DNA from 3 places in the Cupriavidus necator N-1 genome. Region 1 is predicted to be linked to each of the others. Evidence: predicted binding sites of a transcription regulator. Region 1 holds the regulator's gene; each other region holds the start of a gene.

Region 1 (5,663 bases):
CCCTGACCGCGCATGCCACCCATGCCGCCCATGCCGGCGCCACCGCGCCCCTGGCGTGCGCCAGTGCCGCGCCCGCCACCCAGGTTGGCCGCGTGCGAGGTCAGCAACGTGGGCCCGTGGCTGATATAGCCCATCGAGGTCTTCATCGGATCCGGCTGGCTGCTGCGGCCGCCGCCACCGCCCCGGGCACCGCCCTGGTCGAAGCGCGGCAGGCCGTCCATGCCCGTGGGCATCGGCATGCCGGCAATCGCGGCTTCGGTGCGCTGCTTGCGCCCGCCCACCTTGGTAGCGCCCTTGGGGGCCTGCTCGCCCTTGCCGGGCACCTTCAGGCCGACACCGGCCATCAGCGCCTTGACGTCATTGGGCTCGACTTCCTGCCAGCGGCCGCGCTTGAGGCCGCGCGGCAGCAGGAACTGGCCGTAGCGGGTGCGGATCAGGCGCGACACGGTCAGCCCGACCGCCTCGAACATGCGGCGCACTTCACGGTTGCGGCCCTCGGTCAGGGCCACGTGGTACCACTGGTTGACACCTTCGCCACCGCCGTCGGCAATGCGCAGGAAGTTGGCTTCGCCGTCATCGAGCTTGATGCCGTGCAGCAGGCGCTGACGGTCGGCCTCGGCCAGCTCGCCCAGCGTGCGCACCGCGTACTCGCGCTCCACGCCGTAGCGTGGGTGCATGAAGCGGTTGGCAATGTCACCCGAGGTGGTGAAGATCAGCAGGCCTTCGGTATTGAAGTCCAGGCGGCCCACCGCGACCCACTTGCCGCTCTTGATGCGCGGCAGGCTGTCGAACACGGTCGGACGGCCTTCCGGATCGGACTGGCTGACGATCTCGCCGGCGGGCTTGTGGTACAGCAGCACGCGCGGCGGCTTGGTCGACACCTTGCGGTGGATCAGCTTGCCGTTCACGCGGACCTGGTCCGCCGGCAGGATGCGCTGGCCGATATGGGCCGGCAGGCCGTTGACCGAAACGCGGCCCTGCAGGATCAGTTCTTCCATCTCGCGGCGCGAGCCCAGCCCGCCCTCGGCCAGCACCTTGTGCAGCTTGGGCGCGTCGTCGTCAGCCGACAGCTCGCGCACCGGCTTGGCCTTGGTGCGCGGGATGACGGTGTCTTCGGTGTCGTACTGCTCGGAGATCACGAAGCGGAACAGGTCTTCGCTGCTCGCCGCGGTCTTGTCCCCGCCGCCCTGGCCCTTGCGGGGCGCCTGCGGCTTGCCGCCATCCTTGCGGCGGCCCTGCTGCCGCGCGCCGGCGCCCTGCGCCTCGCCCGGCGCCGCCGCCTTGCCTGAGCGCTGGACCGGCTTGCGCTTGCGGCCGGGCTGCTCGGGCTTGTCGGTGCCTTCGGCCCTGGCCGCGCGGTCCACCTTGTCTGCTTTGCTGGTGCCCTGGCCGCCCTGGCTGCTCTGGCCGCCCTCGCCCTGCCCCGTCTTGCGCTTGCCGCGGCCGCGCTGGCCACCGCGCGCGCCGCCCGCCGCCTGGGCGGCGCCCGCTTCACCGGCATCGGCCTGGCCGCCGGCGCTGGCGCCTTCGGCGCCCTCGCCGCGGTCCTGCGTTGCCTGGCGGCGCGATGCGACCAGGTTCCTCAGCCCGCGGCGCAGCCCCTTGCGGCGGGGCGCGGCTTCGCTGCCCGATCCGGGTTCTGCGGCGCCGGTGTCGGCGGGTGCGCCCGCATTGCGGGTGTCTTGCTCAACGGAATCAGACAAGATATTCACTATCGGATGTTGCATGTTGTTCAGTTCGGCACGCGCTCGTCGTGCTCGCTCGGGTGCGGCGGGGTGCCGTTGTCCGGCAAATCGCCCCGCGCCCCGTCCGGATTGGGTGCGGCTGGTTCGATGGAAGCGGCCTCGGCGGCATCGTCGGCTGCAGCTTGCAGCGGTTGCACGTCAAAGCCATTGGCGCCTTGGTCGACCGGGTCGGTCGTCTCGGCTTCGTTCGCGACGGATGCTTGGGCCACATCCGCTGCCTGCGCGGCGGGGTCGGCAAATGCTTCCTCGTCGGCACTGGCTGCCTTGTTTGCAGCCAGGTCTTCAAAATTGATGGCCTGTTGTTCCAGCAGGGTTGCCTGCGCCTGCGCCTGGGCGTCTTCCAGCGGCGGCAGCTCATCCAGCGTACGCAGCCCAAGATCGTCCAGGAATGCCTTGGTGGTCGCATACAGCGCCGGCCTGCCCGGCACGTCGCGGTGTCCGATCACCTCGATCCAGCTGCGGTCCTCAAGCTTCTTGACCACTTCCGTGCTGACCGTTACGCCGCGGATTTCCTCGATATCGCCGCGGGTCACCGGCTGCCGGTAGGCAATGATCGCCAGTGTTTCCATCACGGCGCGCGAATATTTTGGCGGCTTTTCGGGATTCAGCCGATCGAGGTATTCACGCATTTCCGGCCGGCTCTGGAAGCGCCAGCCGCTGGCCAGGGCCACCAGTTCCACGCCGCGCGGCCGCCAGTCCTGGCGCAGTTCCTCAAGCAGCACGCGGATGGTGTCTGCGCCGACGTCGTCGTCAAACAGCCGCCGCAGGTCATTGACGCGCAACGGTTCCTGCGCGCAGATCAGCGCCGTCTCGAGGACGATCTTCGCCTCTTGGGTATTCATGTTGATGGTGTGCAGCCTGTCTTTGCACCTGCTCCCGGACGGATCCGGGGCATCGGAGATTTTGGATACAGCGGTACGAAAGCCACCGCCATCTCATTGCGCAGCTAGCCGGATACCTGCTGCATCCAAGCCGTGCACTTCCCTATCTTTGCATCGAGTTGCCGGGTCGTTCCGGCAGGAGATCGTTCGCGTGCCGTTATGGATCGGCCAGCAAACCTCTTGCGTAGCGCGCCCGCACATATCGGACGTCGCTGTCAGCGAACTGAAGGCCTCGGACGCAAGAAAAACGGGTATCGGGAGCAAGGCCGGCATCGCCAACACCGCAGTGCCAGCCGGACTTTTGAACCAGATCTTTTGAACCGGATGGACTGCGGGGACGGGACGGGCATCGAAAACCTTCCGCTTCCCCTGCCCTGAACGCGCCTTCTGGTAGGAAGGCCGCCTGGCGCTGCTCGCCCGCTGCTTACCGCGGCTCATTCTATGCCGCGCGATACCGCAATGTTGGCGATTGTATGGCATTCCCGCCCCCGCCTGCAACCATCATCCGTTGCCCGGGCGGCGCCGGCGCCTCAGAACACCAGGCAGAATCCATGCTCGGCCAGCGAATGTGGCAGCAGCACCGCTCGCGCAATGCCAAGGGCGCCGAACGCCATCACCGCCAGGCCGGCCCCCAGGCGCACGCCGGGACGTCGCGACAGCGTACGCAAGTAGCCCGCGAGGCCGGACAGCACCAGCAGATTAGGCAATGTGCCGAGCCCGAACACGCCCATCACGAGTGCGCCGGACGCCGCGTTGCCCGCCAGCAGCGCCAGCGTAAGCGCCCCATAGACCATGCCGCACGGCACCAGCCCCCACGCCAGGCCCACGCCATAACGCCGCGCCAGTCCGCTTCGCGCCCGCACAAACGCCGGCATGGCGCCTGCCAGGCCACCCAGCCGCCGCGCCACCGTTGCGCCGGCGCGCGCCGCCAGCCGCTCCAGCCAGTCGACGGTAAAAGTGTTGCCGCGCAGCAACCGCCAGCCCGACCACAGCAGCATGACGCTGCCCGCGCCGAACAGCCAGCGCTGCACCGGCAGGTAATCCTGCTTCCATGCCGAGGCACCGAGTGCGCCTAGCGCGGCACCAAGAAGCATATAGGTCGAGATCCGGCCCAAGTGCATAGTCAGCAACTCGGCCAGCCAGGCGGCGCGGCTGGGCACCAGACTGATCGTCACCGTCGCGCCGCGGCGTTGTTCCACGGCCAGCGCCACGCCGCCGCACATGGCAGCGCAGTGGACTCCGCCCAGCAAAGCGAGCAGAAAAACGCTGATCAGCACGCCAAATGTCAATTCTTACTCCCTACCGCATCACATCGCACGGTAAAATGTCCTAATCGCGCCCTCGCTGCCATTTCTAGCAGGTTCCAATTGCTCACCTCCATTCCCATTACCGAGATGTCGCCCCGCTGCTCCACCTGTGCAATGGGGCAGCTGTGCCTTCCGGTCGGCATGTCGCAGCAAGACCTCGCCAAGATGGACACGCTGGTACAGGAACGCATCCGCGTGCACAAGGGTGAAACCTTGTATCGCATGGGCGATCCGCTCACCGCGGTCTATGCCGTGCGCTTTGGCACGCTCAAGACCCACGTCACCACTGAAGACGGCCGCTCGCAGATTACCGGCTTCCACCTGCCCGGCGAAATCGTCGGTCTCGACGGGCTGGGCGAGATGCAGCATGCCTCCGATGCCGCCGCGCTGGAAGATACCGAAGTCTGCGTGGTCCGCATGAGCGAACTGCAGTCCCTCTCGGTCGACCTGCCATCGCTGCAGCAGCAGTTCCTGCGCCTGATGGGCAAGGAAATCACGCACGACCAGCTGATGCTGGTCACGCTGGGCTCGATGCGCGCCGAGGAACGCCTTGCCGCCTTCCTGATCAACCTCTCTGAGCGCCTGTCGGCGCGCGGCTATTCGGCGTCCGAGTTCGTGATGCGCATGAGCCGCGAAGAAATCGGCAGCTACCTGGGCCTGAAGCTCGAAACCGTCAGCCGCCTGTTCTCTCGCTTTGCCGAAGCCGGCCTGATCCAGATTCGCCAGCGCCACGTCAAGCTGGTGGACATCGACGGCATCAAGCAACTCTACAGCCGCTCCTGCTAAGCGGCCAAGCGCTGCCAGTGCCGCATCCGGCCATGGCAGCGCAGACCTCACGCCAGTCCGCTCATTCCAGTTCGTCGGTATCGCTGAGCCGCGTCGGCATGGTGTAGAGCGTCAGTCCGCTGGACAACGCGCAGAACACCCAGGCCATCAGGAAGCCGATGGTGTAGACCGATTCGCGGGACGCTTCGATCGGCTGGCCGAAGAAGTTCAGGTCACCGGGATCCACCACCGAAAACACCGTCGCGGTCGCAAAGCCAGCCATCAGGAACGCCGGCCAGAGTACCCACATCAGCCAGCGCAACCTCATGGCTGCCTCGCTGCGGCAGCCTTGGGCGGCGCGGCATCGGCCTTCTCCACCACCAGGCCATGGCGCGTTGCACCCTGCACCGGCATGTCCGGATGCGTGGACGCCAGCCAGATCGTCACGCCGCACGCCACCATCGCCACCAGCGGGCCGCTCATCAATAGCCACGGCCACGGCTCCTTCCACCACGGATTGCCTTGCTGACTCATCTTGCCCCCTTCATCTTGACGACTAAGTCCGCGTCTGCCCAGCTTCACAAATCGCGCGGCACGATGAAACTGGTGGATTGCCGGATTTCGGCCTGCCCCCGCTCCGTGCCTTCGCTCGTCACTGTCACGTTGATCTTGTGCGTGCCCCGCGCCGCGGCCTCGATCGGCACGCGGATCCGGATCGGCAGCAACCGGTTGGACGTCGGCGCCAACGATTCGGCCTGCTTGTCGTACTCCACCCTCAGGTTCTTCAGCTCGTCGCTGTCGGCGCGCACGCTGATCTTCATCGGCGCTTCGGTGGTGTTGATCAGCTGCAGGCGATAGACGTTCTCGATCCAGCGGCCTTCCACTTCACGGCCGAGCGCACCACGGTCGCGGATGATGTCGACCTTCAGCGGCGTGCGCAGCGCGATCGACGCCATGAAGCCGCC
Region 2 (5,663 bases), on a different replicon from region 1:
GGCACCGTGGACAAGGTGGCGCGGCAGATCCAGGAGGGCCTGCGCAAGCGCCTGGCGCAGCCGGTGATGATCGACAACCGCGCCGGCGCGGGCGGCACCATCGGCACCGCACAGATCGCGCGCAGCGCGGCGGACGGCTACACCATCGGCATGGTGTTCGATGGCTTCGCCACCGAGTCGCATATCTACCCGAAACTGCCGTACGCCTCGCAGAAGGACCTGACCGGCGTCTCGTACATGGTCCGCTCGCCGATGGTGCTGGTCGTTCCTGCCAGCTCGCCGTACAAGACGCTGCAGGACTATGTCGCGGCGGCGAAGAAGCCAGATACCGTGTCGTACGCGTCGGTCGGCGCCGGCAGTTCCAACCAGCTGGTGGCCGAACTGTTCCATGAAGCCGCGGGGACCAGCGGCACGCATACCCCGTACAAGGGCGGCGGCCCGGCCATCAACGACCTGCTGGGCGGCCATGTCGATTCGATGATCGCCAGCCTGCCGCTGGTGATGCCCTACGTGCAGGCCGGCAAGCTGCGCGCACTGGCCGTGACAGCCGCCCAGCGCGACGCGCGCCTGCCGGGCGTGCCGGCAGTGGCGGAGTCCTACAAGGGCTTCGAGGCCTATTCGTGGGTGGCGATGATCGCGCCGGCGCGCACGCCGCTAAACGTCCTCGGCAGGCTCGCCGCCGAGGTCAACGCCACGCTGCGCGATCCGGCCATCGGCAAGGTACTCAGCGACGGCGGCTTCGATGTCATCGCCGGCGACAGCGCCCAGGCCAACAAGCTGATACGGGAAGAATCCGTCCGCTGGGGCCGGCTTATCAAGTCGCGTCATATCGTCATTGAATAGGTGCCTGGCATCATGCAACCCTTTATCTACCAGACCCACCCGCAGCGTATTGTGTTCCGTGCCGGCGCGCTCGCGACGCTCGGCGCCGAAGCCGACACCCTGCACGCACGCAAGCTGCTGGTGCTCTGCACCCCCCAACAACGCGACCTGGCCGAGCGCGCCGCCGAGGTGCTGGGCGCGCGCTGCGCCGGCATCTTCGATGGCGCTGTCATGCACGTGCCGGTGGAGCAGGCGCGGCTGGCGCGGTCCTGCGCGGCGGAACTCGGCGCCGATGCCGTGGTGGCGATCGGCGGCGGCTCGACCATCGGGCTTGGCAAGGCCATTGCCCTCGAATCGGACTTGCCCATCCTTGCCGTCCCGACGACCTACGCCGGCTCGGAGATGACGCCGATCTACGGCCTGACCGAAGGCGGCCTGAAGCGTACCGGGCGCGATGCACGCGTGCTGCCGCGGACGGTAGTCTACGACCCCGACCTGACCCTCGGCCTGCCGGTGGCGATGAGCGTGACCAGCGGCATCAACGCCATTGCCCACGCCGCCGAAGGGCTGTACGCGGGCGATCGGACGCCCGTCAGCGACTGGATGTGCCGGGAAGGCATCGCGGCGTTGGGACGTGCGCTTCCGGTGATCGCGACAGCCGGTGGCGAGCGGGACAGCGCCCAACTGCGCGCGGCCAGGAGCGATGCGCTGTATGGCGCCTGGCTCTGCGGCGCCGTGTTGGGCAGCGCCACTGTTGGCCTGCATCATAAGCTGTGCCACACGCTTGGCGGCAGCTACAACCTGCCCCATGCCGAGACGCACACGATCGTGCTGCCGCACGCGCTGGCCTACAACGCGCCCGCGGCACCCCAGGCGATGGCGGCGATTGCCGCCGCGTTGGGCCGCCCTGACGCCACCGGCCCGCAGGCGGTGTTCGACCTGGCTGCTTCTTTGGGTGCTGCCGTGGCGCTGCGCGATATTGGCATGCGCGAGAAGGATCTCGACCGCGCCTGCGAACTGGCGCTGCTGGCGCAGTATCCGAACCCGCGGCCGCTGGCCCAGAGGGAAATCCGGCAGCTATTGGACGATGCATTCCACGGCCAGCGGCCGGGCTGAAATGCGCCCTTGCGCGCCCTACTCCAGCCCCCCCGAGCCGCCATTTGCGCACTTCCGCATCAGCGCTTAGCGCTTAGCGCTTAGCGCTGCATTGATCTGCGTCAGACTCAAATCATGCAGGGAAACTATTGTGTCACTGAGGGCCCCGCGAGTCCCGATATCGTATCGGACTCAACGGTCTGCTTGCCCAGCTTCCCAGGAGGGCGCCATGGCCACCCCGCTCGTCACCTCGCTTCCGACCTCAGCTTCCGCCGCGCTTTCCACCCCGAGCCCGACACCGCTTGCCGCCTAGCATAGCGACCATATCCATTTCGCCTCACTGCTCGACCTGCTGGAAAAGCAGGTCAGCAACTTCCATCAGGGCGAGCAGCCCGACTACGGCCTGATGGCCACGATCATCCAATACCTGCGCAGCTATGGCGATTGCGTGCACCACCCCCGCGAGGATGTCGCCTACGCCCTGCTGGTGGAACGAGATCCGGGCACGCGGATCATCATCAGCCGGTTACTGCAGGAACATCGCGTGATCGCCACGGTCGGCGCGGAATTGCTCGACCGCCTGCGTGAAGCCCAGAGCGAAGTGGTCACCTCGCGAGCGGCACTGGAAGCGGCCGCCGCCATGTACCTGGTGTACTACCGCAACCATCTCTCCACCGAGGAGAAACAGGTCATGCCGCGTGCCGCCCGGTTCCTGACTGAAGCGGACTGGGCGGAGGTCGCCGCCACCGATCCGGCCAGTGCTGATCCGCTATTTGGCGCCAATGTGCAGAAGCGCTTTGCGACCTTGCGCAAACAGATCGACAGCGAAGCGAACGCGTCCATGCACTGAATCCGGATCGCTTCGCGGAGCGGGCCAAACAGGCTGTGGCAATGCAATCATCCGGCAGGTTCAGGCCATCATGGTTCTGAAATCATGAACCAGAAGTCGAACTTGTCGAACAGGGCGAGCAGCGGAATTTGTCCCCGCGATTGCCATCGAAGGTCACCTTGCCGCTTGCTGTCAGTTCACGCAGCTTCAGCTTGCCAAGGGCGATGTCGTCAAGCGTGTCACGGTCGAGCGTGATGTTGGCATCGGCATTCTGCAGCGTCTTGCCTTTTCCGTAGTCGTGAAGTGTGGCCGCCGCGATGAAGGCGGTGTCGGCGGTCAACGTTTCAGGCACAGCCGGCTGGTCATGGTCTACGCGCTTGCGCCACAGGCCGAAGGTGCTGACCGCGGAGGTGTCAGGAATTCTGTGTGCTGAGGTCGGTTAAATAAATCTCAGCGTAGGGCGTTGGTGAAGCGGTCACCGAAGAGAATGGCGAACTGGTTGGCCGCTTGTTTCCAGGTGATGGGCGGCATCTTCCAATCTTTCTCGATGTTGCGCAAGGCCAGGTACAGCAGCTTGCTGGCGGCTTCGTCGCTGGGGAAGTGGCCCCGGTTCTTGACGATCTTGCGCAACTGCATGTGCATGCTCTCGATGGCATTAGTGGTGTAGATGATTCTGCGCACTTCCGGCGGATAGGCGAAGAACGGGATGACCTGTTCCCATTGGCGGCGCCACATGTCGGCCACCGTGGGGAATTTCCGGCCCCAATCGCTGGCGGCGAACGCCTGCAGCGCGCCGGCGGCGGCGTCGGCCGTGGCAGCCTGGTAAATCGGCTTGAGCGCGGCCGCCAGGCCCTTGCGGTCCTTCCAGCTCGCCAGGTTCAGCGAGTTGCGGATCAGGTGGACGATACAGGTCTGGATTTGTGCGCCCGGGTAGACGGCCTCGATCGCTTCGGGGAAGCCACGCAGGCCGTCGACGACGGCGACCAGGATGTCGTCCAGGCCGCGGTTCTTCAACTCGTTGAAGACCTTGAGCCAGAACTTGGCGCCCTCGGTTTGCTCGATCCACAGCCCGAGCACCTCCTTGCGCCCGTCGGCGCGGATACCCAAGGCCAGGTAGACGGCCTTGTTCCTGACGGTGCCTTCGTCGCGGATCTTCAGGCGCAGCGCGTCGAAGTAGACGATGGGGTACATCGCCTCCAGCGGGCGCTGCTGCCATTGGTCGACCTCGGCCAGCACTTCGTCGGTGATGGTGGAAATCAGGTCAGGCGAGACCTGCAGCCCATACAGTTCCTGCAAATGGCCCTGAATCTCACGCACGCTCATCCCGCGTGCATACATGCTGATTACGTGGTCGTCGAAGCCGGACAGCCGGCGTTGGTACTTGGCGACCAGTTGCGGCTCGAAGGTGGCTTGCCGGTCGCGCGGAATGTCCAGTTCCAGCTCGCCGTTGGGCGTGATGACGGTCTTTGCACTGCTGCCGTTGCGGTGATTGCCGCTCTTGCCTTGCTTGGCCTCGCTGGCCAGATGGTGCGTCAGTTCGGCGGCAAGCATACGCTCGGCCAACTGCTTCTTGAGCAGGCCGGCCAAACCTGATTCACCGAGAATCGACTCGGCGTCCTTGTTCTGTACCTGAGCCAGCAGTTGATCGATCAACTCATCCGGAAACAGCTTCGGCGCGCTTGATTTCTTGCTCTTCTTGGTCATGCTTTTTGTTTCGGTCATAAGGGCGTTTCTTTCGATATCGTCTCATGACCTCAACACACAAGAAATCTGACAGGCTCCTGACCGCCAGGCCATGCTGCCGGCAGAAGGCGCGGATGCTCAGCCAGCTATTGTTCCACTGCGCCACCATCTCCCGCCAGAAGGCTTCGTCATGCCGGTAATACCTCGTCCCTTCGTGTCCGTCACTGCCATCTCGTTGCTCGGCCACCGCTTCACCCCCATATACCGTGAAGCCGCTACCTTCTCATCGCTGTTCCCGCCTCGCCAGATGGGTTCCGCTGACGCTTACGGCATAGATGTGGAATAACTTTCACGAATGTGAAATTATAAAGAGGTGACACCTCACGCGGCGCGCCTGACAGCGAACGTCATCGCATTGCTCAGCCGAATCCTGTCCATAGGATCGCCCCGCGCCGGCCGGGAGGGTGCAAAACGACTGACCGATGGGTTGGGGAAAGGTACAAAATCGCTTCAAGCGTTGGCCGGGGGAACAACTTCTTGGGTCTTCCGCAATTTGTGTGACGACGGTGAACTGGCGTAGAGGATCTTGTCGCCTGGAACGGCCGTCGCCACACAAATTGCGGAATACCCGGTTATACAGACATCACCACATCGCCTCCGGTCACATATGGCGCTAGACGTTATCCGGCGAAACCAGCTCTTCTCGAGTAGCGGGCTGTCTTTCCGCCTCTGTCATGGTCTTCGATGTCCCCGTGGTTTCGGGAGGGCCGATATAAAGCGACTTGCGTCCGGTCTCAGGATGTGTGCGCACTATCGCGTGCACCGCCGCCGGCTCCTTGGCTCTCCCCCGGTCCCACCGGCGTGTCGATGACGCTGCCGCGGCGTACCGCCTTGCTGGACTGGGCCGAAGCCGCCGGCGGCTGGATCCTGGAGGATGACTACGACGGCGAGTACCGCTATCGCGGCCCCCCCTTGCCAGCCCTTAAAAGCCTGGACCGGCACGAGCGCGTGGTCTATTGCGGCACGTTCAGCAAGGTCCTGTTTGCAGGGCTGCGCTTGGGTTATGTGGTCGTGCCGGACAGCCAGATAGCGGCGTTCACGGCCGCCTGCCGACGCTCGCTGCACGGTGGCTGCCCCGAACTGATGCAGGCCGTGGTGGCCGACTTCATCGAGGAGGGGCATTTCGCGCGCCACATCAAGCGCATGCGGGCTCTCTATGCGAAGCGCGGCAACT
Region 3 (5,663 bases), on a different replicon from region 1:
CCCATCGGCCAGAACCAGGGCGTGCAGTTCCCGATTGCCGAGTCCTTTATCGAACTGGAAGCGGCGAACCTGATGCGCTGGAAAGCCTGCGAACTGTTTGACAAGCACGAGCCCATGGGGGCCCAGGCCAACATGGCCAAGTACCTGGCGGCCAAGGCCAGCTGGGAGGCCGGCAACGCCTGCCTGCAGTTCCACGGCGGCTTTGGCTTTGCCTGCGAATACGACGTGGAGCGCAAGTTCCGGGAAACGCGGCTGTACCAGGTGGCACCGATCTCCACCAACCTGATCTACTCCTTCGTCGCCGAACACGTCCTGGGCCTGCCGCGCTCATTCTGAGCGATGGACTGCGCGCCAGCCCCAACATTCAAGGGGCTGGCCGGATGGAACCCCGGCAGCAACGGCGCCGGGGGTTCTGCTTCGCCCCAGGCCCCCGAATTTCCCCCTGTCTCCTCTCTTCGTCCGCGCAGCCGGATCCAGCCCGATCCTCAAATCGGAAACTGCGTCGTCGACAGCACCTGCTTGAGCACCATGAACGAGCGAATCTGCCGCACGCCCGGCAGATAGAGCAACTGCTCCGCGTGGAGGCGGTTGAAGCTCTCGCTGTCCTTCGTCCTGAGCATCATGATGTAGTCGAACTCGCCGGTGACTTCATGGCATTCCATGCAGCCTGACACCTTCTGCGCCGCTTTCTCAAAGGCGGCGAACGACTCGGGCGTGGACCTGTCCAGCACGACCCCGATGATGACCAGCATCCCCGCGTCCAGGGGAGCCGGGTTCAGCAGCGCCACGACGCCGCGGATCAGGCCATCCGCCTTCAGGCGTTCCACGCGGCGCAGGCATGCGGGCGGGCTGAGGCTGACCTTGGCCGCCAGGGCCAGGTTGGAGATGGATGCATCGCGCTGCAAGGCGCGGAGGATGGCCTTGTCCGTGCGATCCAGCACCGGCGCGGGCTGCGGGGAGGTCTCGGATTTCGTACGAAATTTTATTCTGGATGTGGCCATTTCTACGGAATAAAGAGAATTTTCTGGTGCTTCCGGCCTTTTTATCGTGCAAGAACTCGCAGATCTTTGCAAGCACCTTTCGTCCCAGCGTTCTTATGATGATTCCAGATGCGGCGTCGCGCAGCTTCCGTGCGAATGCCGGGCTTTGCGGCTGCCGGGCGCCCGCATGCCAACCACAACCTGGAGCCAGTCATGAACCTGAAGCAATTTCCGCGTCATTCCCTGACCTTCGGCCCGACGCCGATCCATCCGCTATCGCGGCTGAGCGAAAGCCTGGGTGGCAAGGTCGAGCTCTATGCCAAGCGCGAGGACTGCAACAGCGGCCTTGCCTTTGGCGGCAACAAGACGCGCAAGCTCGAATACGTCATTCCCGACGTCCTGGCGCAGGGCGCCGATACGCTGGTCTCGATCGGCGGGATCCAGTCGAACCACACGCGCCAGGTTGCCGCCATCGCGGCCCACCTGGGGCTGAAGTGCGTGCTGGTGCAGGAGAACTGGGTCAACTACTCAGACGCGGTCTATGACCGCGTGGGCAACATCCAGATGTCGCGCATCATGGGGGCCGACGTGCGCCTGGTCAGCGAAGGGTTTGACATCGGCATTCGCCCAAGCTGGGAAGATGCCATGGAGAGCGTGCGCAAGGCGGGCGGCAAGCCCTACCCGATTCCGGCAGGCTGCTCGGAGCACCCGCTCGGCGGTCTCGGCTACGTAGGGTTCGCCGAGGAAGTCCGGGAGCAGGAAGCCGAGCTCGGCTTCAGCTTCGACTACATCGTCGTCTGCTCGGTCACCGGCAGCACCCAGGCGGGCATGGTGGTGGGATTCGCTGCCGACGGCCGTGCGGACCGGGTCATCGGCATCGATGCATCGGCCAGGCCGGAACCGACGCGCGCGCAGATCCTGCGCATCGCACGCCATACCGCGGAGCTGGTCGGCCTCGGCCGCGACATCACTGAAGCGGACGTGGTGCTGGACACCCGCTATGGCGGCCCCGAATACGGCCTGCCTTCGGCGGGCACCCTGGAAGCCATCCGCCTCAGCGCCAGGCTGGAAGGCATGATGACCGACCCGGTCTATGAGGGCAAGTCCATGCAGGGCATGATCGACATGGTCCGTCGCGGCGAGTTTCCGCAAGGATCGAAAGTCCTCTTTGCTCACCTGGGCGGGGTGCCGGCGCTGAACGCCTACAGCTTCCTCTTCAAGGACGGGTGATTCCGTGCACAGTCTCGCAGCCGGGATTCCCCCGATGCCCGGCTAATTGCCGCCGGCCGCCTGCGCGCCGGCCCCAAAGCGTAGGCGCAGGCTCCGGTTGGCATCCTGCAGCGAACCGTCCGCCGCTTCCACCACGCGGTGCAGGTAGTCTTCGCTGGCGTCGAGCAACGCCCCATACAGGGTGTGGCACAAGCCGCGCGCGGTGCGGCCGGGCCAGTCTTGCGGCAGCATCGCTTCAGGCAGGTTGGGGTCGCGCAGCAGCACGCGCCGGTATTCATGCACCAGCAGCGTCCGCACGAAGAAGGCATCGGCCGGAGCAAGCCCGGCCGGCTCTTCGGCCAGCGGCGTAAAGCGGCGCAGCAGTGCCTGCCAGGCAGCGGCCACGTCGCCGAGCTTGAAGGTCTGGTGCATCAGCGCCTGCAGTGGCCGGATGGAAAACGCCTCGAGGCTGCTTGCCTCCATCACCGCCACATCGTCCTGCGCGCGCGCGGCCTGGATGATTTCGCGCAGCGAGGCGAGGTCCGCATTGGGGTGGGCCATCACCCCTGGCGCAATGGCGCCGAAGCCCTCCCACAGCAATTCCCGCTTCAGCTTCTGCCGGACCGTGGCGCGTACGTCACCGCGCACCATCACCAGGGTCCAGCGGCCGTCCCATTCGGATGCCTCACCGGCGTAGATGCGCTTGCCGGCGTGCAGTACACGCTGCAAACCGGCGTCAGACAGCCCGTAGTAGCTGCGCCGCCCGATCCTGGTAGCGGCCAGCCAGTCGTCGGCGGTAAGGCGGAAGGTGGCGGTTCGCACCAGCCGGTCATTGATGCCAAACGGCGCCGCCAGCCGGATCAGGCTGCCCAGCCAGATGGCCTGGGGCCGCGGCGCCACCACATCGCCGAACAAGGTCACCAGCATGGAATTGGCGCCCAGCTTCAGCCCGCGTGCCAACCGCGCCACGCGCGGAGAAACCGGATCGGTGCCTGACGTCGCCATTGGCCTGCCCCTTTAAGTGATACACAAACGCCGATTGATTGAATCAAATTGTATCACTACCATCCGTTGCAACTGATGATGTTGATGCAGGTCAAGACCCCGATTCAGAGCAACCAAGAGCGGAGCAAAGGATGTACGCACAGCTGGTGGAGACAGGAGCGACGAGGCTTCGCGCCATGGAAGAAATGGAGCCGCAGGAACGCGAGTTCCAGGCGCGCGTGGATGCCGGGATCAAGATCGAGGCCAAGGACTGGATGCCCGAGGCCTATCGCAAGACCCTGGTCCGCCAGATCTCACAGCATGCGCATTCGGAAATCGTGGGCCAGCTGCCGGAAGGCAACTGGGTCACCCGCGCGCCGACGCTAGAGCGCAAGGCAGTCTTGCTGGCCAAGATCCAGGATGAGGCCGGCCATGGCCTGTATCTCTACAGCGCGGCCGAGACGCTGGGCGTGTCGCGCGACCAGATGCTGGGCGACCTGCACACCGGCAAGGCCAAGTATTCCAGCATCTTCAACTACCCGACGCTGAGCTGGGCCGATATCGGCATGATCGGCTGGCTGGTCGACGGCTCGGCCATCATCAACCAGGTGCCGCTGTGCCGCTGCTCGTTTGGCCCGTATGCGCGCGCCATGGTGCGCGTGTGCAAGGAAGAGTCGTTCCACCAGCGCCAGGGCTACGACATCCTGCTGTCGTTGTGCAACGGCACGCCCGAGCAGAAGCAGATGGCGCAGGACGCGCTGAACCGCTGGTGGTGGCCGGCGTTGATGATGTTCGGCCCGTCCGACGGCGATTCGCCCAACAGCGCGCAATCCATGCAATGGCGCATCAAGCTGTTCTCCAACGACGAGCTGCGCCAGAAGATGGTCGACCAGACCGTGCCGCAGGCCGAGTACCTGGGTTTGGTCATTCCCGATCCCGAGCTGAAGTGGAACGAGGAGCGCGGCCACTATGACTTCGGCGAGATCGACTGGTCCGAGTTCTACAACGTCATCCAGGGCAACGGCCCGTGCAACCGCGACCGCCTGCGCACCCGCGTCAAGGCCTGGGAAGAGGGCGCGTGGTTCCGCGATGCCCTGGTGACCCACGCCGACAAGCAGGCGCAGCGGGCCGCCGCCTGACACCGCGGCGCGCGGCGCCGCCATCCATCCAACGCAATGACACAGGAGGTTGCCATGAAAGAGTGGCCGCTTTGGGAGATCTTTATCCGCAGCCAGCACGGCCTGGCCCACAAGCACGTGGGCAGCCTGCACGCGCCGGACGGCGAAATGGCGATCAATAACGCGCGCGACGTCTACACGCGCCGCAACGAAGGCGTCAGCGTCTGGGTGGTGAAGGCCGGCGACGTGGTCGCCAGCAGCCCCGGCGACAAGGGCCCGCTGTTCGAGCCGGCCAACAGCAAGGTCTACCGCCACCCGACGTTCTTCCCGATGCCGGAAGCCGTCAAGCACATCTGATACGGCCCGCATGATGGACAACCACAAGCTCGAATACCTGCTGCGCCTCGGCGATTCCACGCTAGTCCTCGGCCAGCGCCTGTCGGAATGGTGCGGCCGCGGCCCGGCGCTGGAAGAGGACATCGCGCTGACCAATGTCGCGCTCGACCTGATCGGCCAGACCCGGCTGTGGCTGGGCTACGCCGCGGAAGTGGAGGGCGCCGGCCGCACCGCCGACCAGCTGGCCTACCTGCGCGACGCGCACCAGTTCCGCAACCTGCTGCTTGCGGAGCAGCCTAACGGCAGCTATGCCGATACGCTGGCGCGGCAGTTCCTGTTCGACACCTGGCACTACTTCCTGCTCGACGGGCTGCAGCGCTCGACCGATGCTCGCATCGCGGAGATCGCCGCCAAGTCGCTCAAGGAAGTGACCTATCACGTGCGCCGCAGCGCCGACCTGGTGGTGCGCCTGGGCGACGGCAGCGAAGAGAGCCACCGCCGCATGCAGGATGCCTTCGACGACCTGTGGATGTTCAGCGGTGAGCTGTTCGAGTCCGACGCGGGCGACGCCGCGCTGGTGCAGGACGGCGTGGTGCCCGACCCCGCATCACTGGCCGAACCGTGGCAGCGCCACGTGGCCGCAGTGCTGGAAGAAGCCACGCTGCAATTGCCTGCCGGGACGTGGTCGCAGAGCGGCGGCCGCCACGGCCGCCATACCGAACACCTCGGCTACCTGCTGGCCGAAATGCAATTCCTGCAGCGCGCCTATCCGGGCGCCAGCTGGTGAACGCCATGACTGCGCAAGCCATCGCACGCCCGGCCATCGGGCAGGTCTGGACCTGGCTCGATACGGTGCCCGATCCCGAGATCCCGGTGATCTCGGTGGTGGATCTGGGCATCGTGCGCGACGTGGCATGGGAGGACGACGCCTGCATCGTCACCATCACCCCGACGTACTCCGGCTGCCCGGCCATGACCGTGATCCGGGAGGAGATCGAGCGCACGCTGGCCGCGCAGGGCATCGCCAGCGTGCGCG

What was found. Region 1 encodes FNR, which switches genes on or off when oxygen is low (the NO sensors DNR and NnrR bind a similar motif). Its sites were predicted from a motif close to TTGATNNNNATCAA; they were not measured.
Region 2: CNE_RS31580 (hemerythrin domain-containing protein) is a predicted target of FNR. The motif match lies at 2,030-2,043, and genes of this name have one in related genera.
Region 3: paaA (1,2-phenylacetyl-CoA epoxidase subunit PaaA) is a predicted target of FNR. The motif match lies at 3,276-3,289, and genes of this name have one in related genera.

Annotation. Positions count from the first base shown of each region.
Region 1 covers NC_015726.1:2,290,062-2,295,724, forward strand. The annotation lists gene rluB (23S rRNA pseudouridine(2605) synthase RluB) at 1-1,727, opposite strand, end outside; gene scpB (SMC-Scp complex subunit ScpB) at 1,733-2,587, opposite strand; gene CNE_RS10800 (sulfite exporter TauE/SafE family protein) at 3,157-3,915, opposite strand; gene fnr (fumarate/nitrate reduction transcriptional regulator Fnr) at 3,994-4,719, shown strand; gene CNE_RS10810 (hypothetical protein) at 4,781-5,026, opposite strand; gene CNE_RS10815 (membrane protein) at 5,023-5,232, opposite strand; gene ccoG (cytochrome c oxidase accessory protein CcoG) at 5,277-5,663, opposite strand, start outside.
Region 2 covers NC_015727.1:304,845-310,507, reverse strand. The annotation lists gene CNE_RS31590 (tripartite tricarboxylate transporter substrate binding protein) at 1-843, shown strand, start outside; gene CNE_RS31585 (maleylacetate reductase) at 856-1,938, shown strand; gene CNE_RS31580 (hemerythrin domain-containing protein) at 2,243-2,767, shown strand; gene CNE_RS31575 (alkyl sulfatase C-terminal domain-containing protein) at 2,850-3,098, opposite strand; gene CNE_RS31570 (IS256 family transposase) at 3,197-4,450, opposite strand; gene tnpA (IS66 family insertion sequence element accessory protein TnpA) at 4,401-4,676, opposite strand; partial or broken gene CNE_RS41240 (aminotransferase class I/II-fold pyridoxal phosphate-dependent enzyme) at 5,282-5,663, shown strand, end outside.
Region 3 covers NC_015723.1:1,398,649-1,404,311, reverse strand. The annotation lists gene CNE_RS24540 (acyl-CoA dehydrogenase family protein) at 1-336, shown strand, start outside; gene CNE_RS24535 (Lrp/AsnC family transcriptional regulator) at 486-1,001, opposite strand; gene CNE_RS24530 (1-aminocyclopropane-1-carboxylate deaminase) at 1,194-2,210, shown strand; gene paaX (phenylacetic acid degradation operon negative regulatory protein PaaX) at 2,253-3,194, opposite strand; gene paaA (1,2-phenylacetyl-CoA epoxidase subunit PaaA) at 3,326-4,312, shown strand; gene paaB (1,2-phenylacetyl-CoA epoxidase subunit PaaB) at 4,367-4,648, shown strand; gene paaC (1,2-phenylacetyl-CoA epoxidase subunit PaaC) at 4,659-5,414, shown strand; gene paaD (1,2-phenylacetyl-CoA epoxidase subunit PaaD) at 5,420-5,663, shown strand, end outside.